2 regions of the Nonomuraea sp. NPDC050328 genome follow, and region 1 is predicted to be linked to the other one. Evidence: riboswitches for the same ligand, from Rfam matches in the RefSeq annotation. Region 1 holds a riboswitch; the other holds the start of a gene.

Region 1 (5,388 bases):
GCCGTCATGCTCCCACGCTACCCGCTTGCGACGACAGATTCCGGGCGCACCAGCCAAGCAGGAGATCAGCACTCGATGACGTTGACCGCGAGGCCGCCGCGGGAGGTCTCCTTGTACTTGTCGAGCATGTCCCGGCCGGTGTCGCGCATGGTCTTGATCGCCTTGTCCAGGGAGACGAAGTGTTTGCCGTCGCCGCGCAGGGCGAAGCGGGCGGCGGTGATGGCCTTGATGGAGGCCACGGCGTTCCGCTCGATGCAGGGGATCTGGACGAGGCCGCCGATGGGGTCGCAGGTGAGGCCGAGGTTGTGCTCGATGCCGATCTCGGCGGCGTTCTCGACCTGCTCGGGGGTGCCGCCCAGGACCTCGGTGAGGCCGGCGGCGGCCATGGAGCAGGCCGAGCCGACCTCGCCCTGGCAGCCGACCTCGGCGCCGGAGATGGAGGCGTTCTCCTTGAACAGCACGCCGATGGCGGCGGCGGTGAGCAGGAAGCGCACCACGCCGGCGTCGTCGGCGCCCGGGACGAAGCGCGAGTAGTAGGTGAGGACCGCCGGGATGATGCCGGCGGCGCCGTTGGTGGGGGCGGTGACGATCCGGCCGCCGGCGGCGTTCTCCTCGTTGACGGCCAGGGCGAACAGGCCGACCCAGTCCATGGTCTGGAGCGGGTCGTGCGAGGGCGTCTCGGCCTGGAGGCGGCGGTGGAGCTGGTGCGCGCGACGCCTGACCTTGAGGCCGCCGGGCAGGACGCCCTCCTTGCCGATGCCGCGGCGCACGCACTCGGACATCACGTGCCAGATGTCGAGCAGCTTGGCGCGGATCTCGGCCTCGGTGCGGCCGAAGGCCTTCTCGTTCTCCATCATCAGCCCGGAGATGGACAGCCCGGTCTCCGAGCACTGGGCGAGCAGCTCGGCCGCGGTGCTGAAGGGGTACGGCAGAGCCGTGTCGTCGGGCTTGATGCGGTCGGCGCCGGTGGCGTTCTCGTCCACGACGAAGCCGCCGCCGACGGAGTAATAGACCTTCTCCCGCAGCACGTCGCCGTTGGCGGCGTAGGCGGTGAAGCGCATGCCGTTGGGGTGGCCCGGCAGCGAGATCTTGCGTTCGAAGACGAGGTCCTCGCCGACGACGAAGGGGATGGTGTGCGTGCCGTACAGGTCGATCTTGCCGGAGGCGCGCATCTGGGCCAGGCGCTCGTCCACGGTGTCGACGTCGACCAGTTCGGGCTTCTCGCCGGACAGGCCCAGGAGCACGGCCTTGTCGCTGCCGTGGCCCTTGCCGGTCAGGCCGAGCGAGCCGTACAGGATGGCTTCGACCCGGGCGACGTCCGGCAGGAGGCCGTCGGCGTCGAGGCCACGGGCGAACTTGTGCGCGGCGGCCATGGGCCCGCCGGTGTGCGAGCTCGACGGACCGATGCCGATCTTGAAGAGGTCGAAGACGCTGATCGCCATTGACTTGCGCCTTTCACGATAAAAGGGGTACCGGGGCTCCGGACGAAGCCCCGGCCGGGAAGATCAGGACTCGCCGGAGGTGAGGGCGGTGTACTCCTCGGCGGACAGCAGGTCCTCCGCGTCGCCCTCCAGGCGGACGCGGAACATCCAGCCCTCGCCGTACGGGTCGCTGTTGACCAGGTCGGGCTTCTCCACGACGGCCTGGTTGACCTCGACCACCTCGCCGCTCACCGGGGCGTAGATCTCGCTCACCGACTTGGTGGACTCCACCTCGCCGATGGAGTCGCCCGCCTCGACGGTGGCGCCGGCCTCGGGAAGCTGCACGTAGACGACGTCACCAAGGGCCTCCGCGGCGTAGGCGGTGACGCCCACGGTCACGGTGCGGCCGTCGTCCAGGCCCGCGACCCACTCGTGCTCTTTGGTGTAGTTCAGGTCGTCAGGGATGTTGCTCACTTGTTCCTCCTGTAGAAAGGCAGCTCAACCAGGTCCATAGGCTCTTGGCTGCCCCGGGTGTCGACGGCTAGGCCGCCGGTGACGCCGGTGTCGACGTAGGCCATCGCGATCGGCTTGCCCAGGGTGGGCGAAGGGGCGCCGCTGGTGACCTCGCCGACGACCTGACCTCCGGCGACGACCGGGAACCCGTGGCGCGGGATCCGGCGGCCCTGGGCGACCAGGCCGACGAGGCGGCGCTTGGGCTCGCTCTCGCGGAGCGGTTCAAGCGCGGCCTTGCCGACGAAGTCGCCGGGCTTGTCGAATTTCACCACTCGGCCGAGGCCGGCGTCGAACGGGGTCAGGTCGGCGCTGAGCTCGTTGCCGTACAGCGGCATGCCGGCTTCGAGGCGGAGGGTGTCGCGGCACGACAGACCTGCGGGAATCATCCCGTACGGCTCGCCCGCCTTCATCAGCTCCTGCCAGAGCGCGACCGCGTCGGCGTTGCGGACGAAGAGCTCGAACCCGTCCTCGCCGGTGTAGCCCGTGCGGGCGATGAGCGCCTCGGCCCCGGCGACCGTGCCGGGCAGGCCGGCGTAGTACTTCAGGCCCGCGAGGTCGGCGTCGGTGAGCTGGGCAAGGATCTCCTGGGCCCGCGGCCCCTGGACGGCGATCAGCGCGTAGGCGTCGGAGCGGTCGTCCACGTCGGCGTCGAACCCGCCGGCCCGGTGGCGGAGCTGCTCGGCGACCATGAGGTAGTTGGAGGCGTTGGCGACGACCATGAACTCCTGGTCGGCCAGCCGGTAGACGATCAGGTCGTCGAGCACGCCGCCCTCGGCGTTGACGATCATCGTGTAGCGGGCGCGGCCCGGGACGAGCGCGGACAGGTGCCCCACCAGGGCGTAGTCCAGCAGCTCGCCGGCCTGCGGCCCGGTCACGTAGATCTCCCCCATGTGGGAGAGGTCGAACAGGCCGGCGGCCTCGCGCACGGCCCGGTGCTCGGCCGACTCGCTCCCGTAGCGCAGCGGCATGAGCCAGCCGGCGAAGTCGGTGAGGGTGGCGCCGAGACTCTCGTGGACGTCTCGCAACGGTGTGGGTCGTGCCATGTGTTCGCACCTCAGAGGCAGGGTCGGATGCCAGGATCCTCCCCCTCTGTCATGATGCCTGAGAGTTTCGCCTGGATGTTTGCCCAGACTTTCACCTTCGGCGAGGCGGCTTTCCCGGCCTGCTTTCCAGAGGTCACCCTGGCCCGTACGGTCCTTTGCCTTGAGAGGTTCGCGGGGAGGGCTTGCTCCTTCAGGGGCCCTGACCGGATGTCAGGGCTCTCTCCCGCACGGGTTCATCGGTGTCGCCTTCAGCCTAGTGGGCGGGACACCCTCTGCGAAACCCGCAAGAACCGCCTGCCGTACCACGAGAAGAAAGGTGGACGAGGGGCGGGCTCCGGCCTGGTCACCCTCAGGCCTGTCGCGCGGCCGCCCGGGTAGCCCCGGTCCCAGCTCGGCCGGCGCGAGCCGTACCCCTCGTCCACCTGCTTGACCGCGTGACCACAAACCCCCAGCCGTGGCCACGCGGGGTTCTCAGATGCGCTGCCAGAGCGCCGGGACGTTCGGCGGCTCCCATCCGGGCAGGGCGGTGTGGCCCTGCAGGCAGCGGTAGCTGACGCCCTGGTAGGTCACCGTGGCGCCGGCCGCGTAGACGGTGTAGGCCGTCCAGGTCGTCTCGCCCCCGCCGCCGCCGACGGTCAGCGAGAAGCTCGCCGAGCGGTCGGAGTTGCCGCGCAGGGTGATCTGGTGGGTCCCGGCCGGGGTGCCGGCCGCGACGGCGATCGTCACGGTGGCGGACTGGCCGGACTGGATCTGGACCGGGCTGAAGGAGACGGTCACGCCGGAGGGGGCGCCGGTGGCGGTCAGGCTGACCGGCTTGGCGTTCCCGCTGGTGACCGTGGTGTTCAGGGTCGCGGTCGTGCTCTGGCCCGGCTGGACGGTGGCCGAGGACGGGCTGACCGCCATCGAGTAGTCGTCACCGGTCGGGGTGCCGACGACCAGCGTGAAGGTCGCCGTCTTGGTGGAGTTGCCGCGCAGGGTGATCGGGTAGGTCCCGGCCGCGGTGCCGGCGCCGGCGGCGACGGTCACGGTGGCGGACTGGCCCGACTGGATCTGCGCCGGGCTGAAGGAGACGGTCACACCGGAGGGGGCGCCGGTGGCGGTCAGGCTGACCGGCTGGGCGCTGCCGCTGGTGATCGTCGTGGAGACGGTGGCGGTGGTGCTCTGGCCGGGCTGGACGGTCGCCGAGGACGGGCTGACCGCCATCGAGAAGTCGTTGCCGGGCTGCGAGGTCACCGCGAGCTGCCACAGGACGTGCGCGGCCGCGTCGGCGTTGCGGTCCAGGGCGGTGGTGTTGACGTTGGCCGGCCAGGTGTCGCACGCCGAGTGGTAGCAGCGGTCGAAGGACTGGTTGGCCTGGCCGCCCCACTTGGCCGCCTGGGCGGCGCTCTTGCGCTCGCTGGCGCCGGTGAAGACGCCGCCGACCCGCACGCCGGCGTTCTTGAACGAGGCGTGGTCGCTGCGGCCGTCGCCGATCCGCTCCGGCTCGGTCTGGATGCCGAGCGTGGCGTAGTAGTCGTTGAACAGGCGCTGCAACTGGGTGTCGTCGTCGTAGACGAAGTAGCCCGGGTTGGGCGAGCCGGTCATGTCGAAGTTGAGGTAGGCCTCGACGCCGGAGGCCCCGCCGTTCTGGACGTAGTACCGCGAGCCGACCAGACCCGACTCCTCGGCGCCCCACCAGCCGAAACGCACGTGCTTGCCGAGCGTCGGCCGCTGGGCGGCGACGGCGAGCGCGACCTCCAGCAGGGAGGCCGAGCCGGTGCCGTTGTCGTTGATGCCGGGGCCGGAGGTGACGCTGTCCAGGTGGGCGCCGAGCATGATGGTCGGGCTGGCGGGTCCCTGGGGCCAGTCGGCGATGAGGTTGCTGCCGCCGCTGAAGTTCTGGACGCGGGTGGTGTACCCGGCGGCGTCGAGCTTGCCCTTGATGTAGTTGAGCGAGGCGGTGTAGCCGGGCCGGCCGGAGGCGCGGTTGCCCCCGTTGGCCTGGGCGATCGACTGGAGCTGGCTCAGGTGCGCGGTGATGCTGCCGAGCGGGATGTCCGGGGCGGCGACCGCGCCCTGAGCGGGAGCGGCGGCCAGCCCGGTCAGCGTGAGCAGGCACGCGACTGCTGACAGAAGTGCTTTCTTCACGGGAAGAGCTCCTAGGAGGGCCCGGCCCCCTCGCGGGGGCCGGGTGCTCGATGGGTCAGAGTCGCTGCCAGAGGGCCGGGACGTTCGGCGGCTCCCAGCCGGGGAGGCTGGTGTGCGCCTGGAGGCACCGGTAGGAGACGCCCTCGTAGGTCACGGTCGCGCCGACCGCGTACGGGGTCCACGTCTGCCAGGTGGTGCCCTGGCTGCCGCCGACGGTCAGGCTGAAGGTGGCCGAGCGGTCCGCCGAGGCGCCGTCACCGGAGATGGTGATCGGGTAGGTGTTC
Region 2 (5,388 bases), on a different contig from region 1:
GCGCAGACCTCGGTGATGGTCTCCTCGTACACGCCGTGCGTGGACGGGTAGGTCACCATGATCGCGGCCAGCTTGTCCGCGTGCTTGGCGATCTTGGCGTCGAGGTCGGCCAGGTCGACGTTGCCGTCATCGTCGCAGGCGACCACGACGACGCGCATGCCGGCCATGACCGCGCTGGCCGCGTTGGTGCCGTGCGCCGAGGACGGGATGAGGCAGACGTCGCGCTCAGCGTCGCCGTTGGCGCGGTGGTAGGCGCGGATGGCCAACAGGCCGGCGAACTCGCCCTGCGAGCCGGCGTTGGGCTGGATGGAGACGGCGTCGTAGCCGGTCACCTCGGCCAGCCAGCTCTCCAGGGTCTCGATCAGCTCCCGGTAGCCCTCGGACTGCTCCTCGGGGGCGTAGGGGTGGATGCCGGCGAACTCCGGCCAGGTGATCGGCTCCATCTCGGTGGTGGCGTTGAGCTTCATCGTGCACGAGCCCAGCGGGATCATCGAGCGGTCGAGCGCGATGTCCTTGTCCTGGAGCCGGCGCAGGTAGCGCAGCATCGAGGTCTCGGAGCGGTGGGTGTGGAAGACCGGGTGGGTGAGGTAGTCGTCGGTGCGCAGCAGCGCCTCGGGCAGCGCGGTGAGCTCCTCGCCGGCGGCGGGCGCCTCGATCGGCAGGCCGAGCGCGGCGGAGAAGGACTCCAGCACCTTGGCGACCTCGGCCGGGCCGGTCTTCTCGTCGCAGGCGACGGTGACGCGGTCGGCGTCGACCTGCCACAGGTTGACGCCGCGCGAGAGCGCCTCGGCGACGACCGCGGCGGCCTTGCCCGGCACCGAGGCGGTGACGGTGTCGAAGTAGTGCTCGGTCACCGGGACGCCGGCGCCGGACAGCGCGTGGCCGATCGCGGCGGCCTGGGCGTGCACGCGCGAGGCGATCCGGCGCAGCCCCTCGGGGCCGTGGTAGACGGCGTACATGCCGGCGATGACGGCCAGGAGCACCTGCGCGGTGCAGATGTTGCTGGTGGCCTTCTCGCGGCGGATGTGCTGCTCGCGGGTCTGCAGGGCCAGCCGGTAGGCCGGGTCGCCGTCGGTGTCGACCGAGACGCCCACCAGGCGGCCGGGCATCTGCCGCTGCAGGCCCTCGCGCACGGCCATGTAGGCGGCGTGCGGGCCGCCGAAGCCGAACGGCACGCCGAAGCGCTGCGAGGAGCCGATCGCGATGTCGGCGCCGAGCGAGCCGGGCGAGGCGATGAGGGTCAGGGCCAGCAGGTCGGCGGCGGCGACGACCTGCGCGCCGAGCTCGTGGGCCCGCTCGGCCACGGCGCGGAAGTCACGCACGGCGCCGGTGGCGCCGGGGTACTGGACCAGCACGCCGAAGCACTCCGGCAGCTCCTGGTCGAGGCGCTGGAAGACCAGCTCGATGCCGAGCGGCTCGGCGCGGGTGGCCAGCACCGCCTTGGTCTGCGGCAGCACGTCGTTGTCGACCACGAAGACGTTGCTCTTGGCCTTGCCGGCCCGGCGGGCCAGGGTCATCGCCTCGGCGGCGGCCGTCCCCTCGTCCAGCAGGGAGGCGCCCGCGACGTCGAGGCCGGTGAGGTCGGAGACCACGGTCTGGAAGTTGAGCAGCGCCTCGAGGCGGCCCTGCGAGATCTCCGGCTGGTAGGGCGTGTAGGCGGTGTACCAGCCCGGGTTCTCCAGCAGGTTGCGGCGGATGACCGCCGGGGTGACCGTGTCGTAGTAGCCCAGGCCGATCATGCTGGTCAGGACCTGGTTGCGATCGGCCAGGGCGCGCAGTTCGCCGATGACCTCGATCTCGCTCGCCGCGGCGGGCAGCTTGAGCGCGTCCTTGGCCCGGATCGCTTCCGGTACGGCTACCGCGACCAGATCCGCGACGGACTCGAAGCCCACGGCCTCCAGCATGCGCTGCTGCTCGGCGTCGGACGGGCCGATGTGACGGCTGGAGAAAAGCTCAGACATGAAGGGTGCCTCCTGGAGACAGCGCGCAGGCGGGTGCCGAGTCTCCCCCTCTGTCATCGCAACCTGAGAGCTTCACTCCCGAGGGAGCTTTCACCGTCGGTGAGACGCGCCTGGCGGGCGCGCCTGCTTTCCAGAGTCGCCTCGCCCGAGCGGTACCGGGTGCCTGAGAGATTCCGGGGAGGGTTGCTCCTTCGGCGCCCCACAGTTGCTGGGGACTCTCCCGCACGGGGTCGAAAGCTTCGCTGCCCAGATTACCCTCAGCCAATCCTCCGCGCACGTCGGCGCTGCGCGAGTTCGTCAGCCGGGTGGCCGGCCGAGGCGTTGCCGTCCTCGGCCGCCGTGGGTTCCCCCGGCAGCTCCGCGAGCGATCCCTCGACTTCCCGCCACACGCGGCCCAGCGCGATGCCGAACACGCCCTGACCGCCCTGGAGCAGGTCGATGACCTCGTCGGCGGAGGTGCACTCGTAGACGCTCACCCCGTCGCTCATCAGCGTGATCTGGGCCAGGTCGGCCACGCCGCGGTCGCGCAGGTGCTGCACGGCCGTGCGGATCTGCTGGAGCGAGACTCCGGTGTCGAGCAGCCGCTTGACCACCTTGAGCACCAGGATGTCGCGGAAGCTGTACAGGCGCTGGGAGCCCGAGCCGTGCGCGGCTCTTATCGTCGGCTCCACCAGACCCGTGCGCGCCCAGTAGTCGAGCTGCCTGTAGGTGATGCCGGCCGCCGCACAGGCCGTAGGGCCGCGGTAGCCGAGGTTGCCAGGCTGGGAGGCGGGCTCTTGGTCAAAGAGCAGCCCCTGTTCACCGGCACGCTGGCGCGCGTCCTCGCGCCGGGCCGGATCTTCCTGGCCGGCCCTGTTTCCCTCGCCGCTGCTGACCGCCACGCGGACCTCCGGCTTTCTCTCATCCCGCGGCCTGATCTGGGGGTTCTTCGGGCGACCGCGGGTTTCACTTGCACCGTAGGACCGTGACCATGCTCAGTCAACGATCCGCCCCGGCGAGTCGTGAAGCGTAAATGCTCTTATATAGCTACCCCGCGCGGCCGAAGTCCTCGGGCGTGATCTGGTCAAGGAACTCCCTGAACTTCTCCACCTCGTCCTCCTGGTCGTCGGGGATGACGACACCGGCTTCCTGGACGACTTCCTCGCTGGCGTAGATGCGCGCTCCGGTGCGCAGGGCGAGGGCGATGGAGTCGGACGGGCGGGCGCTGACCTCGACGCCGTTGGAGAAGACCAGGTCGGCGAAGAAGATGCCGTCACGCAGGGCGACGATGTTGACCGCGCGCAGGCTGACGCCGAGGGCGCTGAGCACGTCGCGGAACAGGTCGTGGGTGAGCGGCCTGGGCGGCGGCTCCTCCGCGGAGGCGAGCGCGATCGCCTGCGCTTCTGTCATTCCTATCCAAATAGGCAGGAATCGGTCACCACTCGCCTCCTTGAGCAGAACGATCGGCTGATTGGTGGGCATTTCAACGCGAACGCCCACTACTTCCATCTGCACCACGGGCTGCTCCGAAATCCGAAATGGCGACTGAAAAGCGAGCGACAGGCTCTTCCAACGTAACACCCGCAAGGCCCGGAATGTGCCCGATGCCTCAGCCGCCCAGCACCGACCGGACGCCGGAGCGCAGCAGGGCCGCGTGCAGATCCAGCAGCAGGCCGGTCAGCTCGCGGGCGTTCTCGTGGGCCTCGCCGATCGCTCCGGGGGCGCGCCGCTTCAGCACCGGGGCCACGGTCTGCTCGACCAGGCCGCACTCGCGCTCGGCCGCCGCCTTGACCGCCCGCAGGTGGCGGGCGTGCAGACCGAAACGGGCCAGCGCCCCGACCGTCCGCGCGATCTGGAGCGCCTCCTCGTCGTAGCGCCGGGCGACCGGCGCCAGCAGGCCGTAGTCCTCCAGCTCCGCCAGCGCCTCCTCGGTCAGCCCGGCCGCCTCCAGCAGCTCGTCGCGGCTGAGCCGTACCTCCTTGCTGTCCGGTACGGCACGCGGCCGGGACAGCTCCTCCAGCATCTTGTCCTTGATGACGCGCAGCGGCAGGTAGTGGTCACGCTGCTCGCGCAGGATGAAGCGGAGCTGTTCGACGTGCAGGTGGGTGAACTTGCGGTAACCGGAGGGGCTGCGGTCCGGCTCGATCAGCCCCTCCCCCTCCAGAAAACGGATCTTGGAGATGGTGACGTCTGGAAACTCGGACTTGAGCAGGGCGAGGACCTCGCCGATGCTCATGTGCGAGCGAGCCGCCTGCGCGCTCATCGAGAGAGGAACACCAGCCTGAACTTGCCGATCTGGACCTCGTCCCCCGAGTGCAGCGGCACCTCCTCGATGCGCTCCCGGTTGACGTAGGTGCCGTTGAGGCTGCCCACGTCACGGACGGTGAAGCGGCCGCCGGGGTGGCGGTAGAACTCCACGTGCCGGCGCGACACCGTGATGTCGTCGAGGAAGATCGTGCTCTCCGGGTGCCGGCCGACGGTGGTCAGGTCCTGGTCCAGCCGGAAGCGGCTGCCCGCGTTGGGCCCGCGCACGACGGTCAGCAGCGCGGCGCCCGGCGGGAGCTGCTCGACCAACTGCCGCTCGGCGAAGAGGAACTCCCCGGTCTCAGCCTCGTACGCCTCGATTCCCGCGACGGAGATCGTCGATGTGGTGTCCCCCGTGACCTCGGACCTGGTCAGGGGTGATCCACAGCGGGAACAGAAACGGGCATCCTCGGGGTTGGCGTGCCCGCACTGCGTGCAGTAGACGCTCGGCATCGATCGGCTCGGCCTCCTACCGCGACGGCGCTGCTTCGGTGCCCGGGCGCGCCTTCGCTTGTATCGCTGTCAACATTGCGAATGCCGCAACTTACGCTGTAGCGCCGCAAAGGTCAAGACGAGCCGCTGGCGACACGCTCGTACGTTTCCTGAGTCTGGTCGGGGACAAAGTTACCGCCCAGCGCACCCCAAGGTCCAACACCGAGGTGAAAGCCGGGTCAAGATCCCGACGCCTCCTCCACGACTCGCCCCCAGCGCTCCAGGAGGGCCTGTGCGGCGTCCACGTCGGCCGCCTCGGCCCACAGGTCGGTGACCGGCTCGGTGGCCGAGGGCAGGATCAGCACCCAGCCGCCGTCGGCCGACAGCACCCGCACCCCGTCGGTGGTGTCGGTGCGCAGTCCCTCGGCCGCCTCGATCACCGAGCGCATGACGACGCCCTTGGCCGCCCACGGCGTCGGCACGGCCCGGCGCAGCAGCTTGGCCTCGGGGATGCGGGCGTCGATCTGGCTGAGCGACAGCCGGGTCCTGGCCACCAGGCCGAGCAGCCGCATGAAGGCGGCCAGCCCGTCGACGGTGGGCGCGAACTCGGGCACCACGAAGCCGCCGCGCCCGTCCGCCGCGAAGATCATCTCGCTCTGGCGGGCGGCGGCGGTCAGCGAGTCGAGCGCGGTGGGCGTCCACTGGACCTGCA

Evidence for each region. Region 1 has a riboswitch for glycine ahead of gcvT (glycine cleavage system aminomethyltransferase GcvT). Riboswitches for the same ligand answer to the same signal wherever they lie in the genome.
Region 2: another riboswitch for glycine. It lies ahead of gcvP (aminomethyl-transferring glycine dehydrogenase); the one in region 1 lies ahead of gcvT (glycine cleavage system aminomethyltransferase GcvT).

The regions. Positions count from the first base shown of each region.
Region 1 is NZ_JBITIW010000001.1:188,185-193,572, reverse strand. Features, by position in the region: gene ACIBG7_RS00830 (hypothetical protein) at 1-8, opposite strand, end outside; gene ACIBG7_RS00825 (L-serine ammonia-lyase) at 66-1,442, opposite strand; gene gcvH (glycine cleavage system protein GcvH) at 1,506-1,895, opposite strand; gene gcvT (glycine cleavage system aminomethyltransferase GcvT) at 1,892-2,977, opposite strand; glycine riboswitch at 3,116-3,213, opposite strand; gene ACIBG7_RS00810 (M28 family peptidase) at 3,449-5,104, opposite strand; gene ACIBG7_RS00805 (M4 family metallopeptidase) at 5,160-5,388, opposite strand, start outside.
Region 2 is NZ_JBITIW010000003.1:642,178-647,565, forward strand. Features, by position in the region: gene gcvP (aminomethyl-transferring glycine dehydrogenase) at 1-1,961, opposite strand, end outside; glycine riboswitch at 2,102-2,194, opposite strand; gene ACIBG7_RS14480 (MerR family transcriptional regulator) at 2,219-2,842, opposite strand; gene ACIBG7_RS14485 (bifunctional nuclease family protein) at 2,988-3,458, opposite strand; gene ACIBG7_RS14490 (MerR family transcriptional regulator) at 3,550-4,203, opposite strand; gene ACIBG7_RS14495 (FHA domain-containing protein) at 4,200-4,697, opposite strand; gene ACIBG7_RS14500 (mannose-1-phosphate guanyltransferase) at 4,916-5,388, opposite strand, start outside.